One region of the Alkalihalophilus lindianensis genome, then DNA from elsewhere that is predicted to be linked to it. Evidence: riboswitches for the same ligand, from Rfam matches in the RefSeq annotation. Region 1 holds a riboswitch; each other region holds the start of a gene.
What was found. A riboswitch is a leader RNA that binds a small molecule or an ion and turns the genes downstream of it on or off. The one in region 1 is predicted to bind S-adenosylmethionine.
Positions count from the first base shown of each region.

Region 2: it holds a riboswitch for S-adenosylmethionine, as region 1 does, so the genes downstream of both, RYX56_RS19460 (methionine ABC transporter ATP-binding protein) here and metK (methionine adenosyltransferase) in region 1, are expected to answer to the same signal.
Region 3: it holds a riboswitch for S-adenosylmethionine, as region 1 does, so the genes downstream of both, RYX56_RS04915 (sugar ABC transporter substrate-binding protein) here and metK (methionine adenosyltransferase) in region 1, are expected to answer to the same signal.

Region 1 covers NZ_JAWJBA010000008.1:55,896-62,640, reverse strand. Annotated here, with positions in the region: gene RYX56_RS18555 (gamma carbonic anhydrase) at 1-494, shown strand, start outside; gene RYX56_RS18550 (phosphatase PAP2 family protein) at 676-1,209, shown strand; gene RYX56_RS18545 (glycosyltransferase family 4 protein) at 1,258-2,409, shown strand; gene RYX56_RS18540 (hypothetical protein) at 2,501-2,635, shown strand; gene RYX56_RS18535 (DUF1540 domain-containing protein) at 2,959-3,111, opposite strand; gene metK (methionine adenosyltransferase) at 3,278-4,483, opposite strand; SAM riboswitch class I at 4,641-4,753, opposite strand; gene pckA (phosphoenolpyruvate carboxykinase (ATP)) at 5,222-6,745, shown strand, end outside.
Region 2 covers NZ_JAWJBA010000010.1:42,016-48,760, reverse strand. Annotated here, with positions in the region: gene RYX56_RS19475 (transporter substrate-binding domain-containing protein) at 72-965, shown strand; gene RYX56_RS19470 (amino acid ABC transporter permease) at 1,036-1,737, shown strand; gene RYX56_RS19465 (amino acid ABC transporter ATP-binding protein) at 1,750-2,490, shown strand; SAM riboswitch class I at 2,574-2,682, shown strand; gene RYX56_RS19460 (methionine ABC transporter ATP-binding protein) at 2,822-3,835, shown strand; gene RYX56_RS19455 (methionine ABC transporter permease) at 3,891-4,490, shown strand; gene RYX56_RS19450 (MetQ/NlpA family ABC transporter substrate-binding protein) at 4,509-5,339, shown strand; gene RYX56_RS19445 (glutathione ABC transporter substrate-binding protein) at 5,576-6,745, opposite strand, start outside.
Region 3 covers NZ_JAWJBA010000001.1:914,151-920,895, reverse strand. Annotated here, with positions in the region: gene RYX56_RS04945 (divergent PAP2 family protein) at 1-213, shown strand, start outside; gene RYX56_RS04940 (DUF8580 domain-containing lipoprotein) at 318-998, shown strand; gene RYX56_RS04935 (1,2-dihydroxy-3-keto-5-methylthiopentene dioxygenase) at 1,074-1,619, opposite strand; gene RYX56_RS04930 (methylthioribulose 1-phosphate dehydratase) at 1,657-2,283, opposite strand; gene RYX56_RS04925 (2-hydroxy-3-keto-5-methylthiopentenyl-1-phosphate phosphatase) at 2,280-2,963, opposite strand; gene RYX56_RS04920 (2,3-diketo-5-methylthiopentyl-1-phosphate enolase) at 2,960-4,192, opposite strand; SAM riboswitch class I at 4,271-4,384, opposite strand; SAM riboswitch class I at 4,557-4,705, shown strand; gene RYX56_RS04915 (sugar ABC transporter substrate-binding protein) at 4,788-5,894, shown strand; gene RYX56_RS04910 (sugar ABC transporter ATP-binding protein) at 5,907-6,745, shown strand, end outside.

The sequences.
Region 1 (6,745 bases):
AAATTGATGAAAGTGCTTTTATTGCAGACTACGTCACAATCACAGGCGATGTTACAATTGGAGCTTTAAGCAGCATATGGTTTCAAACGGTAATCCGCGGGGATGTCTCCCCAACAATAATTGGAGAGAGAGTCAATATACAAGATCAATCGATGCTCCATCAAAGCCCTAAATACCCGCTTATTATTGAAGATGATGTCACAGTTGGACATCAGGTACTCTTACATAGTTGCACAATTCGTAAAAATGCTTTAATTGGAATGGGTTCGATTATTCTTGACGGAGCAGAGATTGGAGAGGGCGCCTTTATTGGAGCAGGTAGTCTCGTTCCTCAAGGGAAGAAAATTCCGCCTAACACTCTGGCTTTTGGCCGCCCCGCTAAGGTCGTTCGTGAATTAACAGAAGAAGACTTTAAGGATATGACAAGAATCAGACGTGAATATGTGGAAAAAGGCCAACACTACAAACAAGTCAAAAACGAAAATGAAAAATAGACGATTGAACAGTCTTCAAGCCTTTTTGAAGACTGTTTTTGTCGTCAACTAGCGAATATAACCATTCTTTGTCATTATTCATTAAGACTCATTAAATAACCTACACAAATTTTTAAACTACACTTGATACTTCCTCAACAATTCTCCCCTACACTAGAGAAAAGAACTAGAGGTGATGTACATGATAATCAGTAAGTCCAGATTATACGAAACTGATATTCATCTTTTTCATCTAGTAAACAAACACCACAAGTGGATGATGCCAATGCATGTTATTACTCATCTTGGCAGTGCACCTATGACTGTGCTCTCACTGTTTTTCCTCCTTTTTTCATCGAAGGGAACCGTCTTTATGACGACATGGGCTGCAATGATCTCCTTAATCACGAGTCATATGATTGTAAGATTAATGAAACACTACCTTCCGAGATTTAGACCTTACCTTACAGTGAATGAATCTAATGTGATTTCTAATCCATTAAAAGATCATTCTTTCCCATCTGGTCATACAACTGCTATCTTTTCCCTTTGTACACCTTTTATGCTTTTATTTCCTAGCTATGCTATCTTCCTGCTTTTACTCGCTATAATCGTTGGAGTTTCACGCATTAGCTTAGGTTTACATTATCCGTCTGATGTTTTAATTGGTGCTCTTCTTGGATTTATAACAGGAGCAATTTGCATGATCACTATTAGACTAATCCTTGGAGTTTAAGAAAATGGAATAAGCGCTAGACCAATTCATATTCGGGAGGAATGTTTCATGAATCTCGCATTGTTTTCTGATACGTATAGTCCACAAGTGAATGGGGTTGCAAGAACGTTAACTAGGTTAGTCACTCATTTGGAAAGCCGCAATATCAATTATCATTTATTTGTACCTGATCACCTAGAACGAGGAGACCACTTTAGAAGTAACATTCATTCTTTTACAAGCTATCCTTTTTTCTTATACCCAGAATGTCGTATCGCCTGGCCCAACCCGTTAAAAATGAAAAAAGAGCTATCTGCTTTTGCACCCACAGTCATTCACGTCACTACTCCATTTAATGTCGGGCTATCAGGTCTTCATTATAGTAAAAAACATCACATTCCTTTAATTGGCTCTTATCATACTCATTTTGATTATTATCTTCATTACTATAAGCTCACTTTCTTAACAGAAGTGATGTGGTCATACTTACGTTGGTTCTATGGTAGTTGCCAGAAAGTCTTTGTTCCCTCTGTAGAAACGAGGGATCACCTCAATAAACAAGGACTTAATCGGCTCGATATTTGGAGCCGAGGTGTGGATTGTCACCAATATCAACCATCGAAGAAAGAAGGTTTCTTATATGACATTTATTCTATAGAGAGAAAATACATTCTCCTTTATGTTGGTCGCATGGCTCCAGAGAAAGACCTTGCAACCTTAAAAAAGATTATGCGCCAGTTACCTAGTGAGTTACGGGCTCAGATTCATTGGATTTATGTCGGAGATGGTCCCATGCTTCGTGAAATGAAGGATGAATTCACTGGTGACCATGTAACTTTTACCGGGTATTTAAACGGAGAAGCACTAGCAGCTATTTATGCACTTGCTGACCTCTTTATTTTTCCTTCTCAAACTGAAACATTTGGAAATGTAGTACTCGAAGCCCTTGCTTCAGGCACTCCCGCTATTGTAGCTAATAAAGGTGGCGTAAAAGAGATCGTCCGTCATCGCCAAACAGGCATGATTTGTGAAGCAGGTAATTCGCTCTCATTTGTAAATGCAATCACCGAATTATTAACACAGCCCACAAAACGTCTACACATGAATTTAGAGGCAAGAGCCTATGCCAGAACACAGTCATGGGAAGCGATATTCGATCGCCTACTTTCTGAATATGAAAAAGCAAGCAACAGCAGTCACCGAACGAAACACCTAGCTTAAATACTAAGCATTGTTGCACTCTATCCTAGGCATCTGGATAGGGTATTAGAAGATTTAGATAAAACCTATCTTCTTGGATGAGGAGTGACATATGTTTCAATATGATCCAAACCATTATGATCAATATCACTATTACCCAATGACAACAAACGAATATGAAACACCCTTAGATCGACAAGCGCTACTTGGACCACCGCCACAAATGATTCCACCCGCTCCATCTTGACCACAAGCTTTTGCTGTTGATCCAGGAGCCATTAATCGTTGTTTATTTCGGTTTACATTTATTCGGTTAACGAACGGTGAATCTTTTTGGTTCTTCCCTACCTTTGTTGGCCGGAACTCAGTGGCTGGATATAGATGGTGGTTTTTCCGTTGGGTAAATTTCGGAATCGACTTAAGAAGAATCTCTTCATTTCAATGCGTATAGGCCAAAAAAAGTCCCTGCCTCAAATCAGGTACTTTTTTCGTTTTATGAATAATATCAATTCTCATTCTCAATACTAAGAGTATAAAAAGAAGGCACCTTAATGCCCTCTTCTTATACTCTTAACTTGGTTCAAATGTTTTGCAATCTGTTTCTTCTTGTCGATCTGCTTGTTTTCCTTTATGGCTGATTACATAAATCTTATCTGCTTCACATTGGTTACCATGTGCCCAATGCACACAATTATTCACTTCACATAATACATCTTGTGCCATAATAGTCCACCTCCCTCTTAATGCTTAGTCTGGTCTTTTTTGAAGAAAAGCATACCTAGAAGTGTGTCTACCTCTCATTTACCCCTTTTTAAAAGACGTAAACAAAAGACAAAAAGCACAACTTCTCCACGGAGAAATTGTGCTTTGCTTCTTACGTATTATTTAATTATAGGCCAGCCTGCTCTTTAAGCGTGTTAGCTTTATCTGTTTGCTCCCATGGAAGCTCGATATCTGTACGACCAAAGTGACCATAAGCAGCAGTTTGCTTATAAATTGGACGACGTAGGTCAAGCATTTTGATAATTCCAGCTGGGCGCAGATCAAAGTTATCACGAACAAGTGGAACAAGTGTCTCTTCAGATACTTTTCCAGTTCCAAATGTATCAATTGAAATCGATACAGGTTGCGCTACTCCGATAGCGTAAGCAAGTTGTACTTCACACTTGTCAGCTAGTCCAGCTGCAACGATGTTTTTCGCTACATAACGAGCTGCATAAGCACCAGAACGGTCTACTTTTGTAGCATCCTTACCAGAGAAAGCTCCGCCACCATGACGAGCATAACCACCATACGTATCAACAATGATTTTACGTCCTGTAAGACCAGCATCTCCTTGAGGTCCACCGATTACGAAACGACCTGTTGGGTTGATAAAGTATTTAGTGTTCTCGTCAATTAGTTCAGCAGGTACGACTGGTTTAATGACATGCTCTTTTAAGTTACGTTGAATTTGCTCAAGTGTCACTTCTGGGTGGTGTTGAGTTGAGATAACGATCGTATCAATACGAGCTGGTACTCCATCTTCATCGTATTCAACCGTTACTTGTGTTTTACCATCAGGGCGTAAGTAAGGAAGGATCTCTTCTTTACGAACTTCCGTTAAACGACGTGCTAATTTGTGACTTAATGAGATTGGTAAAGGCATAAGTTCTTTTGTTTCATTATTAGCATAACCAAACATTAAACCTTGGTCACCAGCACCAATCGATTCAATTTCTGCATCCGTCATTTGTCCTTCACGAGCTTCTAGTGCTTGGTCAACACCTTGTGCGATATCTGCTGACTGTTCATCGATTGATGTTAATACAGCACAAGTCTCCGCATCGAAACCATACTTCGCACGAGTATAACCAATTCCTTTAATTGTTTCACGAACAACCTTAGGAATGTCAACATACGTACTTGTTGTAATTTCACCAGCAACTAATACAAGACCAGTTGTTACTGATGTTTCACATGCAACACGTGCATTTGGATCTTTAGATAAGATGTCATCAAGAATCGCATCAGAGATTTGATCACTGATTTTATCCGGATGACCTTCTGTTACTGATTCTGAAGTAAATAAATGACGACTTTTCTTTTCTACCATGTTCAAATTCCTCCTATGCACATAACCATTATTATATGCGAATGATTTGAGACGGCACTCGTTCCTCATCCAATTGGTGATAAAACGGTTTAAGACGTATATAAACGTAGAAAACCCTATTCCGACGAGGAAAAGGGTTGAAATGTTTACCTTTCGCCTCTTATCGTTCAAGGCAGCTGCCTTGCAGGTTAGCACCTTTTCACTCGAATGGCGTGAGTGTTGGTTGCTGGGTTTCTTCGGGCCTGTCCCTCCACCTACTCTGGATAAGAGTATCCGTTCGCGACATATCATAACGTACATATAAAACTATGTCAACAACACTGCTAAATTCACTAATATTCGTACTTTTAGAGGCATCTTCTTTTGTTGATAATAGGTTATACTAATCACACAAACCATCTACACTATTTCTCAAAAAAGCAACAACACACAAACCCCTTTTCTTCTATTATTAAGGGGTTCGTTCAGACTTTTTTCTTTACATCATTCTTCTTTCGTATGCATGGGTAATCATTCATGAGCCTGACCGCTAGGTGAATTAACACCCTATAAACCCTTTCTCTATGCAGTTCTCACAAAGCATGTAATCAATACATTCTGGTTCATTGCATCATTTTCCAAAAAAACTTTCACATTAGTATAGACTAATAGATATAATGTGTTATACTAATTCACATAGACGAGATGACACATATAAATTAAAGATATTTACTTTAAATAGGAAAGGGTTTTGCGACAATGACTACTTTAAGCCTTACATCAGAACTTGACCAATTATTGAATAGTGAGCACGCACATCATGACTTACCGATCTCTGCTTTAGTTGAGAAATCACTTATGCGTAAAGAGGGTAGCTTGACTGCTTCTGGTGCATTAAGTGTAGCAACCGGTACGTACACAGGACGTTCACCAAAAGATAAGTTCATTGTCAACGAACCAAGTGTAGCTGACAAAATTGCTTGGGGACCTGTTAACCAACCAATTGAGAAGGATGTATTTACAAAATTATATAAAAAAGTTCTAGATCATTTAGGAACTAAAGAAGAATTGTTTGTTTCAAAGGGCTATGCAGGTGCAGATAAAAACTATCGTTTATCTTTAAAAGTTGTAAACGAATTTGCTTGGCATCAAGCATTTGCTAGACAATTATTTATTCGACCGACAAATGAAGAATTAGAGCAAGAAACAATTGCAGACTTCACCATTGTATCAGCACCTACATTTAAAGCAAACCCTGAAGTAGATGGTACTCGTTCTGAAACATTTATTATTGTTTCTTTTGAAGAACGCATCGTATTAATTGGCGGCACTGAATATGCTGGTGAAATGAAAAAATCAATCTTCTCAGTGATGAATTTCTTGCTTCCTGAACAAAATGTTCTTTCTATGCACTGCTCAGCTAATACAGGTAAAGAAGGCGATGTCGCTTTATTCTTCGGTTTATCAGGTACAGGAAAAACCACTCTATCTGCAGATCCGAACCGTTACCTAATCGGTGATGATGAGCACGGCTGGTCTTCTAATGGCGTATTTAATATTGAGGGTGGTTGCTATGCAAAATGCATCAACCTTTCAGAAGAAAAAGAACCACAAATTTGGAATGCGATTCGTTTTGGCTCGGTTCTTGAAAACGTTGTCGTAGATGAAAAAACAGCATTACCTGATTTTGATAATACCGTGTTAACAGAAAACACACGCGCAGCGTATCCGCTTGAATCTATTCCAAATGCGCTTACGCCGAGTGTTGCTGGACATCCAAATACCATTATCTTCTTAACTGCTGATGCATTTGGCGTATTGCCTCCTATCAGTAAACTGACAAAAGAACAAGCTATGTACCATTTCCTATCAGGTTACACAAGTAAGCTAGCAGGAACTGAGCGTGGCATTACTTCACCAGAAGCAACATTCTCAACATGCTTTGGTGCTCCTTTCCTTCCACTTCCTGCAGCACGCTATGCAGAAATGCTAGGAGAGAAAATTTCTCAACATGATGTTCAGGTATTCTTAGTGAACACTGGCTGGTCAGGTGGAGAGTACGGTGTTGGTAAACGTATGAACTTACCATATACACGTGCAATGATTCAAGCTGCATTACAAGGTGAGCTTCGTCAAGCTGAAACATCAGTAGATCCTATCTTTGGTCTTCATGTTCCCCTACACTGCCCAGGTGTACCTGATGAAGTATTACACCCACGTGATACATGGACTGATAAAGCTGCTTATGATGAAAAAGCAAAGCAACTAGCTGCTGATTTCCAA
Region 2 (6,745 bases), on a different contig from region 1:
TTTTGGTGGTAATTTAATTATACTATTCCGATTAACTAACTAAGGTTTAATGTGAGGGGAGCAATCATAAAATGAAGAAATTATTTTATCTTTTAATCGTTCTAATGTTGATGATGATGCTAGCAGCTTGTGGCGCAACCGATGAAACAGAGGGAGATAATGGAGATACAGCAGAAACAGATGCTGAAGAAACCACAGATGCTAGTGATGATACATCTTGGACAGAAGTGGAAGAGTCTGGAGTGCTTGTTGTAGGGACATCAGGTACATACGCTCCAATAACTTTTTACAATGAAAGTAATGAATTAACTGGATTTGAAGTAGAGCTTGTTAAAGAAGTGGCTGAAAAATTAGATCTTGAGATTGAGTTTAGTACGATGGACTTTGATGGGATTCTTCCATCATTACGTAATGGTCAAATCGATGTAGCTGCTCATGATTTTGCCATTACAGAAGAGCGTAAAGAAACGTTTGATTTCCTCATTCCTCATAAATATTCTTATGGATCAATCGTCGTTCGTGCTGAAGATGCTGATCGATTCGAGAGTGCATATGATTTAGAGGGTGTGGACGTTGCTCTTGGTTCATTGACAAGTAATTATGCTATTTTTGCGGACAATATTGGTGCGAATGGAACTGCATATGATGGTGGAACAGAAGCGATTTTACGTGATGTAATTAATGGAAACACAGAAGCTTATTTAAATGACCACCTTGTATTGCAACGAACGATTGATGAGTTTGGTGATGATCGTTTAGTGGTAGCAGATCAAGTGAAATACCATGCAACAGAAAGTGCAATGGCTGTGTTAAAAGGAAATGGAACATTAAAAGAAAAGTTAGATGAAGCAGTACAAGAGTTAATTGACGATGGCACTGTAGCTCGTTTATCTGAGGAGTTTCTAGGTGAAGATGTATCTGAACCAGTTGATGAGTCAGAAGTTGTCGGTCTAGATGGAGAATAAAGAAATTGGAAGAAATACAAGGACTTGTCCTTGTATTTCTTTTTTGGATGTGCCTGAGGGAGGGAAATAAATGATTGAGTGGTTTCAACAAATACAGTGGGAATATTTATATGATCCGGAGCTAGCATGGAATTCACTTCCTTTTTTACTTGAGGGTTTAAAAGTAACTATGATCATTGCTCTATTTAGTATGTTCTTTGCCCTCATTCTTGGTGTAGTGCTCGGTATCGCAAGAATGTCTAAATTCTGGTTTTTGAGGTGGCCTGCAAGAATTTATATATCGTTCATGAGAGGAACCCCTTTATTAGTCTTTATTTTTATCCTATATTATGGGATACCTGTATTAGGGGTTGAATTTAAGAGTGCTGTCGTCGCTGGTATAGTAGGAATTAGTCTTAATTTTGCAGCTTATAATGCAGAGGTGGTCAGGTCTGCTATTATGTCTGTGCCACGCGGACAATGGGAAGCTGCTACTTCACTTCAAATGAGTTATATACAGACACTAAGGCGAATCGTTATTCCTCAAGCAACACGAATTGCCTTACCACCAACTTTTAATATATTTATGGATATTGTAAAAGGAACCTCTCTTGCATCAGTTATTACTGTTCAAGAGCTATTATATAGCTCTAGACTTGTAGCAGGAAGGACTTATGATAGTATGACGATGTATATAACCGCTGCACTTATTTACTGGGTAGTTTGTATTGTGATTGGACATTTCCAAGAACGCTTGGAAAAACGTTATAATCGTTATTTGAGTCAGAGATAAAGGAGACCTACTATGATTGAAATCTCACAATTACAAAAGAAATTTGATGACGTTACTGTTTTAGAGTCAATTAATTTTTCCGTAAAAAAAGGGGAAGTTGTTTGTTTAGTAGGTCCTTCTGGGTCAGGAAAGACAACACTTCTACGTTGTTTGAATTTATTAGAAACACCTAACCAAGGGACGGTTCAGATCGGTGATAAACGCGTTGAGTTTGGCTCAAAACGTTTATCAAAAAAAGCTATAAAAGATTTACGAAGCTACTCTGGTATGGTATTTCAAGGTTTTCATCTATTTCCTCATAAAACAGTAATGGAAAATATCACCGAAGCACCATTAACTGTGAAAAAGGCAAGTAAGGCAGCTGTAATCGAAGACGGAGAGAAATTATTGAAGAAGGTTGGCATGATTGAACATAAGGATAAGTATCCAGATGCATTATCGGGGGGACAGCAGCAGCGTGCTGCGATAGCAAGAGCGCTGATGATGAATCCTGATGTCATGTTATTTGATGAGCCAACTTCTGCTCTTGATCCCCAACTTGTTGGCGAAGTTCTACGAGTAATCGAAGAGCTCGCAAAAGAAGGACAAACAATGGTGATCGTTACCCATGAAATGAACTTTGCGAAGCGAGTAGCAGACAAAGTATTATTCATGGACGGTGGTTATATCGTCGAGGAAGGTCCAGCTAAAGAGTTACTCGAGAATCCAAAAGAAGAACGAACTCGAGAGTTTTTACAACTTTTAGGTGAATAGTGTACATGTTAGAATAAAAAGCATTGACATCTCCTTAATACTTTATTAAGATAAAATAACTTAGAAAATTTAAATAGTTTAAACTCTTATCAAGAGCGACCGAGGGACAGGCCCTATGACGTCCGGCAACCTCTAAGTTTTTACTTAGTCGGTGCTAAATCCTGCAGAGCAATAAGCTCTGGAAGATAAGAGGTGCGATCTTAATTATCAAACCTCTTTCTTGTTTAGAAAGAGGTTTTTTTATATTTATCTACTTGAGAGTTAACCTAGAACATTATTTAGTTTTAAAGTTGAGTTTTCACATAGGGAAATTAGGCTTTGGGGGTGCATCATGATCGAAATTAAAAGTGTTACGAAAGAATATAAAACAAAAAAAGGGACCGTTAAAGGAGTAGATAACGTAAGCCTTGAGATTGATCAAGGAGAGATCTTTGGAATCGTAGGGTATAGCGGAGCAGGTAAGAGCTCGCTTTTACGATGTATTAATTTGATGGAAAAGCCAACTAGCGGAGAAATTTTTGTAGATGGTGTTAATCTAGTGAAGTTAAATGCTAGTAAGCTGCGCAAATCTAGACAAAAGATAGGAATGATCTTTCAACATTTTTATCTTGCTACTTCTAAAACAGTATTTGATAACGTTTATTTCGCTTTAAAAGCAGCAGGTAAATCAAAGACCGAGAGTCAAAAGAAAGTGTTAGATTTATTGGAGTTAGTAGGATTAGCTGATAAGGCACAACACTATCCTAGTCAATTAAGTGGAGGTCAAAAGCAAAGGGTAGGTATAGCAAGAGCTCTGGCTAATGACCCGAAAGTATTGTTGTGTGATGAAGCAACTTCAGCTCTAGACCCAAGTACGACTCAAGCTATCTTAAAACTACTCAAAGATATAAATGAAAAACTAGGTTTAACGATCGTGCTGATTACACATGAAATGGAAGTTGTAAAAGAGATTTGTGATCGAATGGCTGTTATGGAAGAGGGAAAAGTAATAGAGCTAGGGAGTGTCTATCAACTATTTGCTCAACCAAAAGAGAATCTAACAAAAGAATTCATCGATGGTGTGATGCAATTTAAATTACCTCAAGCTTTGGTTGGAAAGTGTAAGGGAACAATAGTGAAGATACATTTTCGAGGAAGGATTGCTGAAGAATCTGTTGTATCGGATGTCCTCAAAGGATTTAATGTACGGGCCAATATTCTCCACGGCAAAATTGAATATATTAAAGAAGTCCCTCTGGGTGTGTTTATTATGGAGCTTAAGGGCACTAGTGATGAAGTGGAGCGTGTTCTTACGTATCTAAATGATAAAGCAGTTGGGGTGGAGGTGATGACAAGTGACAATTGAAACATTGATTAATTTACTTCCAGAGCTCAATAAAGCATTCTTTGAAACGGTGTTGATGGTAGGGATTTCACTTTCTGTAGCACTAATCGTAGGGCTTCCCTTAGGCGTTTTATTGTATGTAACAGATAAAGGCTTGTTCCTTGAAAATGGTTGGATAAAAGGGGTACTTGGCTTGATCGTGAACTTAATTCGGTCGATCCCCTTTATCATTTTACTTGTTGCACTTATTCCATTAACAAAAGCGATTGTAGGAGGAACCATTGGTCCAGTCGCAGCATCTGTCTCCTTATCTGTTGCAGCGATTCCTTTCTTTGCACGTTTGGTAGAATCATCTGTGCGAAAGATTGATAAAGGGGTAGTAGAAGCTGCAATTTCAGTTGGGGCAAGTCCTTGGTTGATCATAAAAGATATTCTATTAACAGAGGCTAAGCCTGGCATTATTCAAGGTATTACCATTACGACTATCAGTTTGATTGGTTATTCTGCGATGGCTGGGGTTGTCGGTGGTGGTGGAATTGGTGATCTGGCCATTAGATTCGGTTATTACCGGTATGATGAAGCAGTGATGTTTACAACGATTATTATTTTGATTGTGTTAGTTCAAGTCATCCAATATACAGGTGACTTTATAGCAAAAGCAATAGATAAAAGATAAAGTAGAGGAGAATGAACAATGAAAAAGTGGAAAACAGTATTACTTTCAACATTATTAGTAGGTACATTAGCAGCTTGTGGTTCAGGAGAAAGTGAAGAAGCCGCAGCTGACTCAGAAGAAAAAACAAAAATTACTTTTGGTTCAACAGCAGGTCCTTATAGTGATATGGTTTCACAAGCAATCCAACCACTATTAGAAGAGAAAGGATATGAAGTTGAAGTCGTTGAGTTTAGTGATTATGTTCAACCAAATATTGCTCTTGATAATGGCTCTATTGATGTAAATTTATTTCAACACAAAATTTACATGGAGAACTTTGCTGGAGAAAATGGATTGGAGTTATCAGAAGTGATTGTTGTTCCGACGGCTCCAATGGGGATTTATTCAAATAAATATGACTCTCTAGATGAGATCGAAGAAGGGTCACAAATTGCGATTCCGAATGATCCGACCAATGCAGCTCGTGCTTTCTTAATACTTGAAGAAGAAGGATTAATTAAGGTTGATCCTGATGTCAATCCACTTGTTATTTCTGAGAGGGACGTCGTAGAAAATCCGAAAAATATTGTTTTTCAACCAATTGAAGCAGCACAGCTTCCGCGTGCTGTAGATTCCGTTGACTTATCAGCTGTACCAGGGAACTTTGCTTTATCTGCTAACATGGATTTACTTGATGCTTTAAAGCTCGAAAATATGCCTGATGAGTATAGGAATCGCGTAGTTGTTAACACAGAGGACTTAGATGAACCTTTTGTTCAAGATATTAAGGCAGCAGTAGAATCTGCTAAATTTGAAGAGGTTATAGATACAGAGTTCGAAGGATTTGGAAAGCCGGATTGGATGGAGTAAACACTTTAAAGGCGCTATTTATAGCGTCTTTTTTTTGTAGGCGTAGGGATTTGATTAGTTAAATAAGTTAGGAAGTAAAATAGAACAAGATAATTGATTCTAAGAGTTATTTAGCTTAAATAAACGTTTAATTAAGACTAGACTTTAAGAAGATTCTAATTGGTAAGCTGAGTTTATTAACCAATGAAAATAAAAATCTGCCTTATGAGAATCACTTCATAAGACAGATATAAATGTTATCTATTAAGTTCTACATCACGTAAGAATAATGTTGTACTTGGGAATTGCCAGAAGCCTTCTACATCATCTCTTACACCAGCAATGATTTCAGGGAAGTAAAGATAAGCATATGGCGATTCTGCAGCTAGCTCATCTTGAGCTGCTTCGTAATAATCTAAACGTTCTTGCTCATCAATCGATTCACGAGCTTGTTGTAAGAGAGAATCAATTTCTTCGTTATCAATGAAAGAGCGGTTACCAGCTGGACCTTTGTTATCGGAGTGGAAGACTGGATATAAACCATAGTCACCATCAAGGGTAACGGTGCCCCAACTGCCTAAGAATAGTTCCGATTGTCCTTGACCTGCTCGTTCTAAATATGTTCCAAATTCGTACGTATCAATCTCTACGTCTACACCAATTTCGGCTAGTTGGTATTGAAGTGCTTGAGCTAGATCTTGTCGTTCACGGTCGTCATCTGTAAGAATTGTTGTTTGAAAGCCATCAGGATAGCCTGCTTCTGTTAGTAGTTCCTTCGCTTGTTCACGATCATATTCAATACGATCAATGTTATCGCTATACCCAAAAACATCTGGAGCGATTGGACCATCTGCAATCACACCTGTACCGTCTAACACTCCATCTATTAATGCTTGTTTATCCACAGCCATATGAAGGGCGCGTCTAATGTTCACATCATCAAACGGTTCTTTTTCCGTATTAAATCCTAAGTAAACCATGCGAGTGCTATTTGATTGCTGCACAGACGTTTCGGCACCATTTTCTACCCGTGAAACATCACTAGGGTTTACTGGGAAAATAATATCTACTCCGCCTGTTTCAAGTTCGGCGATACGTGTTAAGTCCTCAGGAATAACAGTGAAAGTGACTGAATCTACTTTTGCTTGTTCTTCATGCCAATAGTCATCATTTTTCACAAGAGTAACAGATTGTCCTGGGGTACGTTCTTCAAATTTAAAATAACCAGTCCCAGCGGGGGCTTCATTTACTACTGAGAATGGTTGCCCGCCATTTTCCATGTCTTCATAGGATGCTTCAATTGATTCCATGCTAATTATGCTTCCACCTGGGTGAGCAAGATGAGCAGGAAGAGAAGAAAAAGGAAACTCAGTTTCAATATGTACCGTGTATTCATCTTCAACTGTTACCTCTGTAATCATTCCAAA
Region 3 (6,745 bases), on a different contig from region 1:
AAAGTAAATGAAATGAACGCCGACCTAGAAAGAATAGCAGGTGATTCACACGCCAAACAGAGTGAAAAACGCTCCGTTCAATTAAGAGAACGTCTGGGGCATCAACCAGAAGAAGTAGTAGGTGGAGCAATGCTTGGCGTCATCACCGGTTGCATCAGTTACGCATTAACAGGAAAGAAACGTAAAAAATCATTTATGCTTTCGTTATTTTAAGAACTGTTCTCTATGAGAGCAGTTCTTTTTTTGAGTTGAAACGTTTGGCTAAATCATGGCGTCTAATTGGTAAATGATCACATTTAATCAAAGGGGATAGGGAAATGAAAAAATGTACAGTCTTTTTACTAACTTTAAGTATTAGTCTAATTGCTGCATGTGGAATCGATCAATCAATAGAAGAAAATGAGTTACAAGATCCTGTGATTGATGAAACGGTTGAAGAGGAAGTGGCTGAAGGTGAGATTGAGCTAGGAAACGAAAAGGAAGGTACGAGGAATGAAGAGAACGAGGGCGAGGGAGTCCCGTCAAATGAAATTGAATTGGCAGATCAAAAAGAGTTAGAAGTAAATGTGGAGGGCCAAACCGAAAAAAGAATCGCTACATTCAATAGAAGCGGACTTGGTTACTCAATCTATGTAATAGAAGATTACACTCTTCACAGTGAAGAGCCAGGTAGGGACGCATTAACATTTAATCATGACGGTAATTTTTTCACACGAATTATTCCTCACGGTGAAGAGGTTGATGCAAGTGAGCTAAAAGAAACGATAAAAGAGCATGCTGAGGGTGAGACCGAAGTAATGCAGCATGTTCCACTTGATGATGTTGAATATGCCTTGGTTGAACGTGTACAGTCAAACGGAGAGAGCACAACCTTAATTCATGTAGCTAAAACATTTGAGGGTGAGCTTTTTCAAATGACCCTGTTTCTCCCAGCAAAAGAAGCACAAGAAGGTGTAGCACCAAGCATGTGGGCGATGTTAGAGACGATTAAACCTTGAAAACCCAACAGCCTGTAGGCTATTGGGTAGGAGGGACTTAAGAAGCTAAGCTTTGCTCTAAGTCCCTTTTTATGATTAAGACTTGGTTTTTTCAAATTCTGGGTCATTAAAAGTATGGGCCACCCAGCCTTCTGGATCGATAAACAGACGGACTGCTACCACTTGTTTTTCCTCAGAAAGGGTAAAGAAATGAGGGGTATTGACCGGAACAGAAATAACATCCCCAGGAGATAAACGGACATCAAAATAACCTGTTTCCTCGCCTTTAATCACAAAACTACCAGAGCCTGCAGTAATGGCACGTACCTCATCCTCTGTGTGAGTATGTACTTGTTCAAATTTCTTGAGTAAGGTATCTAGGTCAGGTGTGTCTTTATTAAGCGAGATCACATCCCATTTCTTATAACCTCTACGCTCGGCTAGTGATCGTATTTCCTCATCGTAAGTAGAGAGGACTTGATTTTTATCTTCATCATTTAAATGACAAACGTTTTGAAGGTCTTCAGGAAGTTTTGATGGATTCCAATATTCATAGAGAACCTCCTGACTCTCTAAAAATCGGCGCACATTTTCCTCTCCACGAATCTCTTCTCCTGTATCACGAATATAAATCACAGCCATTCGTCATTCCTCCTTTTGATTTTCAATATGCAGCACATTATTTAGTAAGAAGCCTCATCTTTACATGATAGCTAAATAAAAATTCAAATGCTTCTAAATGTCTTTTTGCCTCAAAGCCGTTACGACCCCAAACGGTGATACCATGATTACGAATGAGAATACCATGTATACCGGGAGTGATTTTATCTGCAACAGCATCGCCTAAACGTGGAAGATCAGCATAATTCTCGACGATTGGGATGGTGATTTTCCCATCTTCTTCCCAGATGTTGAAAGCTTTTATCAATTCTTGATTTTGAAAAGTGATCGACCCTTGGTCCCCATACAGATCAGAGATGACATTATTGTCAACTGTATGAACATGAAGGGAGCATCCGGCATCAGTCTTTTGATAAATTCGCTGATGAAGGACCGTTTCCGCAGAGGGCTTCAGATTTGTGATTTCAACAGGGTGACCGTCGCTGTCTACTAACAAGAAATCCTCATCTGTCCTTTTCCTTTTATCTTTACCGCTAGCTGTAACGAGAAAGGTAAGAGGATCATCACTCACTTTAATGGATAAATTTCCACTAGTGCCGGGAAACCAGTCCCTCGCAGCTAGTTCGTCCTTAATATCAGCTAATTCGTTCCAATAGTTGTTTTGATGATCGATCGTTACACTCATCGACTCGTCACTTCCTTTTTGTGCTTAAGCGATTCAATCACTTCATAGAAGGTAGAGAAAGAGGAATGATTTAATTCAAGCTCCTGACATTTTTCCAACAAAAAGTTATCACACGCAAACACTTCATCTGCTTGCTTAGCAGCTTGTAAATCAGTAATCGAATCACCTATCACAATTTTGTAATACTCTTCATTAGGATATTGACGTAAAATGGATGGCTTGCAGCAGCCACAATCATTTGTGCAAAATGAATCGCAATGATGTGGCCATGTAATTGTAATGGTGTCTTGATTAAAATCACTTCCATTACAATATAAATCCTCTAGAACATCATATGGCTCTAGTACAGGTTGTACAAAAAAATCAATTCCACCGCTAACGACCTTAAAGGTAATATCATTTTCTTTAAGATAGGTTAAAAAGGGTTCAAAACCCTCTCTTATCTCTGCTTGTTTTAACACGAAATCAATAATTTCTTGTTTTCTCTCTACTGGTATGAGAGAAAACAGCCTGCCGACCCCTTCTCGAATGGAGATGCGTTCTGCTAAGATATCATCTTTTATATCTTCCCATCCATCTGGAGCAAATTGCTTCATAATCGCAATGATATTGTCTTTTGTCGTAATCGTACCGTCAAAATCACAAAAAATAATGAGCTTACGTTTATCTAATTGGCTCATGTAGGCTGTCCCCATAACTCTAGTGCTTGGGAAAGTTCTGGAGAACGCTGAGCGGTTTCTGTTAATGTGCGACCAGCTAATACACCATCAATCGCTTGCCTAAACGCTTGAGCTCCTGCACGGGCACCATTAGGATGGCCGTGTATACCGCCCCCTGCATTAATGATCGAGTCCACGCCGAAATCATTAATGAGAAGGGGGGTAAGGCCAGGGTGGATACCGGCTGAAGGAACAGGAAATGCTTTTTTGAGAGGGCCTTCTGACGTTAGAGCATCCGCAATATCAGCTGTTTCTTTTTGGTCAAGCGCAACACTTCCATATGGTGATGGAAACAAAACTAGATCTGCTCCCGCTAAGCGCAGTAGCTTTCCAAGAAGCACTTTATTCGAAAATCCGTAAAAAGGTGATTGGGTAAGAGCACCGGAAACAGCAGGGTGTGCCATGATCGGTAGTGGGATATCAGGATCTTCGGCCAACTCCTGCAAGACATCTAGGCCATATGCAAATACATTAAACAACAAGGCACTAGCGCCAAGCTCAGCAGCCTGTTTCGCTTTTGCTCTCAATTCGGACGTTCGTCCAGTTAAATTGACCGCATATAGTTTTCTTTCTCCAGTACGCTCATACGCATCATTTAGTACAGAAGCTCCTACTTGAATTCGTTTTTCAAACGGAGTTAATTCGTTATCAAATAAAATCTCGTCATCTTTTACAAGATCAATTCCACCTGTAACTTGTTCTGTTAATTGCTTTTCAAATTCTGAAAGGTCTTTACCGATCATGCCTTTAAATATACTCATTAACAAAGGACGATCATGTACATCTAGAAGATTGCGAATCCCTTCTATTCCGTATTGCGGGCCAGGGAATTTAGATTCTAATTGAGGGTCAAGTTGAATATCCACAAGCTTTACTTCACCATCTAAAGATAACTTTCCGAAAAGGGTCGTTAAAATGGCTGGCAGGTCTGGACTGAAATTGGCTGAAGGGTAGGCGATCTTAATTAATCCTGCACTACGTCCCTCTTTGAAGTAACGATTTGTATCCTCGTTTTCAGGTAGAGCCTGAACGTCTACAACTTCCCCTTTATGTTTTTCTAGTTGTTTTTTTTCAAGCGCAGGAAGATGCGTCCAAGAACCAATCGTTAAGCCGAGTGCAATCGATTCAGCTTTTTTGTGGAGATCTCCTTTACGGTCGTGAACAAGATAGGTTGCTGTAATGTGACTCATAGTAAGTTGAGTCCTCCTCTCATCAAATAAAAAGTCCTCTTCAACATTGAAAGAGGACTGAATGGATCATAGAATGTCCTCTTATCTTTCAAGCTTACGCTGTGAGAATTAGCACCTTGAATCAACACGAATGTGTTGAAACAGGTTGCCGGGTTTCATAGGGCTCGTCCCTCCACCTGCTCATAATAAGAGTTTATGGTTGTATGAAATTATCGAAAACGTTGTAATGAATTATGACAGTTGTCGAGAAGTCTGTCAATTGAAAAAATTAATTGTTAGAATCTATTGACAAAAGAATCGATCGCTCGTATCATTACACTCAACCTCTCAAATTTGGAAAAACTTGAGATCAACTACATAGCAACTCTTATCGAGAGCTGGCTGAGGGAATTGGCCCTATGAAGCCCGGCAACCGACCTACTCACCCTATCTATTCGGTGAAAACCTTTAAGGTTTTAAGGCACGGTGCTACATCCAACAGACGGTGCAAGTCACCGGCCTGAAAGATAAGAGGACGGATTCATTCATTCGGCCTCTTTCTTAAACAGAAAGTGGCTTTTCTATTTGATAAAGAGAAAAAGGGGAGAGATGAAAGGTGAAAAGAGTAAATTGGGTTAAAGCATGGGGAGTGACAATTGCTTCGGCAATCTTGTTAGTAGGTTGCGGAAGTGGCGAGGAAGCGAGCCGTGCACAAGAAGATGTCAATCTTGAAGGCGTTCCTGAACGATTTGCTACTGGTGAAGGGTCCAAGGTGAAAGTAATCCGAAAAATTGGCGGGGATGATCATACTGCACAATTCTTAGCAGGTGTAAAAGAAGAAGGAGAATCTATCGGCTTTAATGTCGATATTTTCACTGCAAATGGGGATACAGCTAGGTACCATGATGCCATTTCACAAGCAATAGATGATGATTATGATGGGCTTGTTCTCTCTCATGGGGATGATGCTGCTACTGTTGATGCGGTACAGCGCGCGGTTGATCAAGGAATCGAGGTTGTAACTTTTGATTCGAACGAGGATTTAGAAAACATTGAAGGTGTAACGTTAACTTCTCAAGATGATGAAGAATTAGCTTCTCTTGCTCTTGAACAACTAGTAGAAGACTTTAACGGGGGAGCGAATATCTTATATTTATGGGTGGACGGATTTCCTCCTATGGTTAGAAGAAACAATGTTTATCAAAATGTGTTAAATGAAAACCCTGGCTTAAATGAGCTTGAGAGATTTGGAGTGGCTGCAGAGGACACATCAACTCAAACTCAAAATGCGGTATCAGCTATGTTAAACAAATACCCAGAAGGTGAAATTGATGCAATCTTTGCAACGTGGGATGCCTTTGCGATTGGCGCTGCTCGTGCAATTGAAGAAGCAGGTCGTCATGAAATAAAAATATATGGAATTGATGTTTCGAACGCTGATTTGCAAGTCATGCAGCAGGAAAACAGTGCGTGGGAATACACAGCTGCTGTTGATCCTAAGCTGATTGGGGCTATTAACCTTCGTATTTTAGCGAAAAAATTAGCAGGAGAAGAAACACCACAATTTTATGACTTAGAAGCAACACTGATCTCAAGAGATGACTTAGTTCAAGGTCAAGGAGATGTAAACATGGTTAGTCTTGGAGAGCTTGTTTCAGGTTGGGGTCAATCTGATGAGTTTGAAGAGGACTGGATTAAAACGTTAAAGAACCATCATGAATAAACAGGTGATTGTATGAATCTACAAATGAATAATATTTCAATTGAATTTCCAGGTGTGAAAGCTCTTAATGATGCCTATTTTGAAGCGGAGACTGGAACAGCTCATGCTCTAATAGGTGCCAATGGAGCTGGAAAGTCCACACTTATGAAAGTGCTATCAGGTGTCTATACTCATCACTCGGGTCAAGTCTATCTAGACGGAAAAGAAGTGACTATCCGCTCACCTAGAGATGCACAAAAGTTAGGAATACAGATTGTCTATCAAGAAGTAGATACAGCTCTTGTGCCCAACTTAACGGTTGGAGAGAATATTGTACTGAATGATCTGGCGGCCAATAAAGAGAAATCGTTTTTTATGAATTGGAAAAACGTTCATAGCAAAGCGACAGAAGTATTAAGGTCGCTTCAGGTACATTTATCATCCAAAACTCTCGTGAGTGAATTAACTCTCGCCGAAAAACAAATGGTACTTATAGCGAGAGCAGTCACCACTGATTGTAAATTTCTAATTTTAGACGAACCGACGGCACCGTTAAGTTTATCGGAAACAAGAGAGCTTTTTCGAATCGTTAGGGAACTTAAGCAGAAGGATGTCGGTGTGATTTTTATCTCACACCGCTTACCTGAGCTTTTTGAAATCTGTGATTCTATTACAGTGATGCGTAACGGTGCCTATGTGATAAAGGAAGCGATTGCTGATACGTCTACTAAAAAGGTAGTAGAGCATATGCTCGGAGAAAAATTAGAAGAACAGTTTCCAGAGAGACAAGCACAATTTGGTGAAGTGATGTTTCGCACTAAAGGGCTCTCAGATGGAGGGAAAGTGAAAGCTGTAACGCTCGATGTACGTGA